2 linked regions of the Streptacidiphilus rugosus AM-16 genome follow. The protein of the gene in region 1 binds, or shares a complex with, the protein of each later gene. Links are inferred from orthologs where the notes say so. Each region holds a gene or a part of one and is shown on either strand. Other genes may lie near its edges. The genes, in order: dnaN and BS83_RS06600.

Region 1 (3,151 bases):
GGCCATCTACAACCAGGTGACCGAGCTCACCAACCGCATCAAGAGCTGACGCGGCGGGTCCGCGAGCGGACCGCTGCCGTGCGATGGGGCGCCCTCCGGGGCGCCCCATCGTCGTTTCCCCGGTCCCGCGGACGGCGTCGCCCACAGCCATGGGGACTTTGCTCCGTCCACACCCTGGGGAGAAGGGAGTTATCCAGAATCGGTCCACAGGACGGCCGGCTCTGGGAGGATCGTCCCAGCTCAACCCCCTGTGGACTTGTGGGAAGCGGTCGTCCACAGGCTGTGGAGAACTGAAGCCGCGTCAACCGCCCGCCCGAGTTATCCACGCGCTGTCCCCAGGGTCGGGGCGGTTATCCCCAGGAATGGCCGGGTTCTCCACACGGACGTCCACAGAACGGCAACATCACGAGGCATTTCACCGGGACGAGGGAAATGGGTTCCGTGATGTTGCCACAGGGGCTGTGGGTAACCGGGGGAAAAGCTGGGGACGGAGCGGTGGACAACCTGGGGACAACCCAACTTCCCTGTGCACAGGGGGTGCTGAATCCACAGAGCGCGTAGTTTTTCCACCGCGGCCGTCCCCAGCCGGTGTGGACAGAAAAGCGGCTCCGACCAGGGCGGAATGGGGTTATCCACGGTTTCCACAAGGCCTACTACTACTACCCACCATAGATAGCTCGGTCTTGATCCAAAAGGAGGTGGGGGCCAGATCTGTGGAGAACGCCTGACCCGACACGCGTTCGATCCCACTTCGGCCCATCTGCCTCAGGTGTCCGTGGTATGCGTCAGACTGTTCCTCGGCAACCAGGGCGCAGAAGCGTCCTACCCACATCAGGAGGCGGTTACCGGTGAAGTTCCGGGTCGAGCGTGACGTCCTCGCGGAGGCCGTGGCCTGGGCCGCGCGCAGTCTCCCTGCCAGGCCCCCGGTGCCGGTCCTCGCCGGGCTGCTGCTGACGGCCGAGAGCCAGGACGACACCGGCAAGCTGAGCCTGTCCGGATTCGACTACGAGGTCTCCGCGCGGGTCGAGGCGGAGGCGGACGTGGAGGAGGCGGGCACCGTCCTGGTCTCCGGTCGCCTGCTGGCCGACATCTCGCGCTCGCTTCCCAACAGGCCTGTGGAGATCTCCACCGACGGCGTGCGGGTGCTCGTCGTCTGCGGCAGCTCGCGATTCACACTCCCCACGCTTCCTGTGGACGAGTACCCCGCGCTGCCGGTGATGCCGACGGTCTCGGGCACGATCCCCGGCGACGCCTTCGCCGCCGCGGTCGCCCAGGTCGCCGTCGCCGCCGGTCGCGACGACACGCTCCCGGTGCTCACCGGCGTCCGGGTCGAGATCGAGGACGACCGGGTTACCCTGGCCGCCACCGACCGCTACCGCTTCGCCGTCCGCGACCTGCTGTGGAAGCCGGAGCAGCCCGGCCTGTCGGCCGTGGCCCTGGTGCCCGCGAAGACCCTCCTGGACACGGCGAAGTCGCTGAGCGCGGGCGACAACGTCTCCATCGCGCTCGCCGGCAGCGGCAAGGGCGAGGGCCTGATCGGCTTCGAGGGCGCCGGGCGCCGGACGACCACGCGCCTCCTGGAGGGCGAGTTCCCGAAGTTCCGGGCGCTCTTCCCGACGGAGTTCTCCGCGGTCGGCACAGTGGGCACCCAGAGCTTTGTGGACGCCGTCAAGCGCGTCTCCCTGGTCGCCGAGCGGAACACCCCGGTGCGGCTCAGCTTCGAGCAGGGCGTGCTGACCCTGGAGGCCGGCTCCGGCGACGACGCGCAGGCGTCCGAGCGGCTGGACGCCGACCTGGAGGGCGACGACATCTCGATCGCCTTCAACCCGGCCTACCTGCTGGACGGCCTCTCGGCCATCGACTCCCCGGTGGCGCAGCTCAGCTTCACCACGGCGACGAAGCCCGCGCTGCTCAGCGGCAAGGCCTCGCAGGAGTCCGAGGCGGACGAGGCGTACAAGTACCTGATCATGCCGGTCCGCCTCTCGGGCTGACAGCACCGTCGGAGGCGCGAGGACTGCCTGTTCGGGGACTGGCCACTCGGGTGGCTTGTCGCGCAGTTCCTCGCGCCCCTGAGGTGGTGCGAACGGCTCTCGGAGCTAGGCTCAATCTTTGGCGGCAACGGGGCCGCGGACAGTCACCACGGAACAAAGGACTAGTCATGCAGCTCGGACTCATCGGTCTCGGCAAGATGGGCGGCAACATGCGCGAGCGCATCCGCCGCGCGGGCCACACCGTTGTCGGCTACGACCGCGACCCCGCCCTGTCCGACGTCACGAGCCTGAAGGAGCTGGTCGGCTCGCTGGCCGCGCCGCGCGTGGTGTGGGTCATGGTCCCCGCCGGCGGTCCGACCCAGTCCACCGTGGACGAGCTGGCCGAGCTGCTGGAGCCGGGCGACATCGTCGTCGACGGCGGCAACTCGCGTTGGACCGACGACGAGAAGCACGCGGCCGACCTCGCGCAGAAGGGCATCGGCTTCGTCGACTGCGGCGTCTCCGGCGGCGTCTGGGGCCTGCAGAACGGCTACGCCCTGATGTACGGCGGCTCCGTCGAGGACGTCGCGAAGGTCAAGCCGATCTTCGACGCGCTCAAGCCCGAGGGCGACTTCGGCTCGGTCCACGCGGGCAAGGTCGGCGCCGGCCACTTCGCGAAGATGGTCCACAACGGCATCGAGTACGCCATGATGCAGGCCTACGCCGAGGGCTGGGAGCTGCTGGAGGCCGTGGACAGCGTCACCGACGTCCGCGAGATCTTCCGCTCCTGGAAGGAGGGCACGGTCATCCGCTCCTGGCTGCTGGACCTGGCCGTGGACGCCCTCGACAAGGACGAGCACCTGGGCAAGCTGAAGGGCTACGCCGCGGACTCGGGCGAGGGCCGCTGGACGGTGGAGGCCGCGATCGACCACGCGGTGCCGCTGCCCGCGATCACCGCCTCGCTCTTCGCGCGGTTCGCCTCGCGTCAGGACGACTCCCCGCAGATGAAGATGATCGCCGCGCTCCGCAACGAGTTCGGCGGCCACGCGGTCGAGAGCAAGTAGCCCACGCAGCTCAAGTCGTTACTGTTCCAACAGAGTTATCCACAACCTGCGAAGGAAGCTGTGCACGTCGCGCATCTCTCGCTGGCCGACTTCCGCTGTTACGCCCGGGTCGAGGTT
Region 2 (3,265 bases), 280 kb from region 1 along the record:
GCGGCAGCAGGCCCTGCGGCCAGTATTCGCAGGGCCCGTACTCGGCGACCGCCGTCCGCCCCTCGCCGATCAGCGGAAAGAGGAAGTACTCGGGGCCGAAGCCGCCATTGGCCACCTCCTGGTACAGCCGCGCCAGCAATGGCGGGAGCGCGAAACCCAGTTCACGCTCGGCCGTAGCGACCTCGCGGGCACCCACCGGCGCCGGCAATCCGCCCCTCTCCCGCTGCGCCCGCTCCCGAACCCGAGCGATGAGTCCCGAAAAGTCTTCTACGGCTCCAGCCCACTGGCCGTGCCGCCCGTCCTGGTCTGCCATGCCCCGAAACGTAGCGCTGCCCACTGACAGTCAGACGAAAATGCAGAAGGCCCGCACTGGTTTCCCGGTGCGGGCCTTCTACCTGCGGAGGATACGAGATTCGAACTCGTGAGGGGTTGTCCCCAACACGCTTTCCAAGCGTGCGCCCTAGGCCACTAGGCGAATCCTCCGTGGGAGAGCTTACTAGATGTTTGGGGGTGCTCGTGCACACGGTCGACGCAGGTCGGGGGCGGGCGGGTGATCGGGGGGAGGGGCGGTGAGAAGTGGGGCCGGGATCCGGTAGTGTGGGCGTCAGCCCCTCGTGTGGCGCTATCTCGCTGAACCCCCCCAGGGCCGGAAGGCAGCAAGGGTAGGTGAGCTCTGGCGGGTGCACGGGGGGTCCTTGCGTTGTAAGGCCACCGCATTGTCGGTGGGGACCGTTAGGGTCGGTGACGTGTCGCTCGCTCTCTATCGCCGCTATCGCCCCGAGACCTTCGCCGAGGTCATCGGGCAGGAGCACGTCACCGGGCCGCTGCAGCAGGCGCTGCGGAACAACCGGGTCAATCACGCCTACCTGTTCAGCGGGCCGCGCGGCTGCGGCAAGACGACGAGTGCGCGCATCCTGGCCCGCTGCCTGAACTGCGAGCAGGGCCCGACGCCGACACCCTGCGGGGAGTGCCGGTCCTGTCTGGACCTGGCCCGCGGAGGCCCCGGGTCCATCGATGTGATCGAGATCGACGCCGCCTCGCACGGTGGCGTCGACGACACGCGCGACCTGCGGGAGAAGGCGTTCTTCGCGCCCGCCTCCAGCCGCTACAAGATCTACATCATCGACGAGGCCCACATGGTCTCGACGGCCGGCTTCAACGCCCTGCTCAAGGTCGTCGAGGAGCCGCCGGAGCATCTCAAGTTCATCTTCGCCACGACCGAGCCCGAGAAGGTCATCGGCACGATCCGCTCGCGGACGCACCACTACCCCTTCCGGCTGGTGCCGCCCGGCGTCCTGCGCGACTACCTCGCCGAGGTCTGCGGGCACGAGAGCATCCAGGTCGAGGACTCCGTCTATCCGCTGGTCGTCCGCGCGGGCGCGGGGTCCGTGCGTGACTCGATGTCGGTGATGGACCAGCTGCTCGCCGGCGCCGACGCCGGCGGTGTGACGTACGCCATGGCCACGGCCCTGCTCGGCTACACCGACGCCACCCTTCTTGACGAGATCGTCGATGCCTTCGCCACCCAGGACGGCTCGACGGTCTTCGGGATCGTCGACCGGGTCATCGAGGGGGGTCACGACCCGCGGCGCTTCGTCGCCGACCTGCTGGAGCGGCTGCGGGATCTGGTGATCCTCGCCGCCGTCCCCGACGCGGGCGAGAAGGGCCTGATCGACGCCCCGGCGGACCGGGTCGCGCTGATGGACCAGCAGGCGCAGCGCTTCGGCGCCGCCGAGCTGAGCCGCGCGGCCGACATCGTCAACACCGGCCTCACCGAGATGCGCGGCGCGACCTCCCCCCGTCTGCAGCTGGAGCTGATCTGCGCCCGGGTCATGCTGCCCGCCGCCTTCTCCGACGAGACCTCGCTGCAGGCGCGACTGGAGAAGCTGGAGCGTCGCGGCCTGGTCGGCGGCGCGGTGGCGGGAGGCGCCCCGGTGTTCGCCGCCGCGCCGGCCCCGGAGTCGACGCCGATCGCCGCAGCGCCCGCGATGCCCGCGCCGACGCCCGTGCAGCCCGCCGCTGCGGTGCCACCGGCCGCCCCGGTGGCGTCGGCGGCGGCCACCGGACGAGCGCCCGGCGCGTGGCCGGTGGCGCCGAGCTTCGGCCAGCAGCCCCCGGCGCGGCCGGAGCCGCAGGCGGCGCCCGCCCCCACACCCACGCCCGCCCAACCGCAGGCTCCCGCGCCGGCCGCCGCCGAGTCCGGCGGCGCAGGCGCGGGGGGAGTGAGCGCGGCGCAGGTGCGCCAGGTGTGGCCGCAGATCCTCGACGCGGTCAAGGGCCGCCGCCGGGTCACCTGGATGCTGCTGCAGCAGGCCCAGGTCGCCGGCTTCGACAACGGCGCGCTGCAGCTCGGTTTCGAGCACGCGGGGACGCGCGACGGCTTCGTCAACGGCGGCCACGACGAGATCCTGCGGCAGGCGCTGCAGGAGGCGCTCGGGGTCTCCTGGAAGGTGGAGTGCCTGATCGGCCCGGCCGGAGGCGCCGCCGGGCGGTCCTCCGCGCCGGCGCGGCCGCAGGCCGCGCCCGCCCAGACTCCCGCGCCGTTCCAGGCCCCGGCCGCGCCGCCGGCGTTCCAGCCGACGCCTGCGCCGGCGCCCGCCCCGCCCAGACGCCGCCGCCCGCGCAGCCGGCGTCCCCGCCGCCCGCTCCCTCCGCCTACGAGGGCCCGGACGACGACGACATGCCGCCGCCCCCCTTCGATCCGGAGGAGGACATCCCCGAGCAGGACATCGCCTCCGTCTCGGGCCACGATCTGATCATCCGCGAGCTCGGGGCCACGGTGATCGAGGAGATGACCAAGGACAGGGACCGGTAGGTCCGGTCGCATCGGGTCCAGCACGCGGCGACGGGCGGCTGCGGCATCCGGCGGCAGACGGCTGCGAGCCCGGTCAACCGGCTTCGTCCGCGACTGACGCCGATCCGACGCACCGACCACGTAGGCTCACCCTGGAGCGGTCCCGCTCCCCCGAGTCCGACCGACAGGCACGACAGGAGCGCCCATGTTCCCCGGTGGTGGCCAGCCCGACATGCAGGCCCTGCTCCAGCAGGCACAGCAGATGCAGCAGCAGCTCGCCCAGGCACAGGCCGAGCTCGCCGCGGCCGTCGTCGACGGCTCCGCCGGCGGTGGCCTGGTCAAGGCGACGGTCAGCGGTGCGGGTGAGCTCAAGGCCCTGGTGATCGACCCCAAGGCGGTCGACCCTGAGGACACGGAGACCTTGGCCGATCTGGTCCTCGCCGCCGTGAGGGACGCCACGGCCGCCGCGCA

What was found.
Region 2: the proteins of dnaN (region 1) and BS83_RS06600 are in contact, whole or in part, in a cryo-EM structure (PDB 8GIZ), measured with the Escherichia coli proteins. The link is inferred for Streptacidiphilus rugosus AM-16 from one-to-one orthologs.

What each region holds. Positions count from the first base shown.
Region 1 is NZ_JQMJ01000003.1:420,074-423,224, reverse strand. What follows is about bases 80-2,919. They hold dnaN (DNA polymerase III subunit beta), read left to right. Parts: upstream 80-848; coding sequence 849-1,991; downstream 1,992-2,919. Other genes in these bases: gnd (phosphogluconate dehydrogenase (NAD(+)-dependent, decarboxylating)), read left to right, coding at 2,159-2,919. Also shown: chromosomal replication initiator protein DnaA, read left to right, coding at 1-49; more of gnd, read left to right, coding at 2,920-3,034; DNA replication/repair protein RecF, read left to right, coding at 3,095-3,151. UniProt on the Escherichia coli protein: Confers DNA tethering and processivity to DNA polymerases and other proteins. Acts as a clamp, forming a ring around DNA (a reaction catalyzed by the clamp-loading complex) which diffuses in an ATP-independent manner freely and bidirectionally along dsDNA.
Region 2 is NZ_JQMJ01000003.1:696,228-699,492, reverse strand. Bases 298-3,251 are described here. They hold BS83_RS06600 (DNA polymerase III subunit gamma and tau), read left to right. Parts: upstream 298-746; coding sequence 747-2,756; downstream 2,757-3,251. Other genes in these bases: BS83_RS06595 (YbaB/EbfC family nucleoid-associated protein), read left to right, coding at 3,000-3,251; BS83_RS06610 (SMI1/KNR4 family protein), read right to left, coding at 298-313. Outside these bases: more of BS83_RS06610, read right to left, coding at 1-297; more of BS83_RS06595, read left to right, coding at 3,252-3,265. UniProt on the Escherichia coli protein: Part of the beta sliding clamp loading complex, which hydrolyzes ATP to load the beta clamp onto primed DNA to form the DNA replication pre-initiation complex.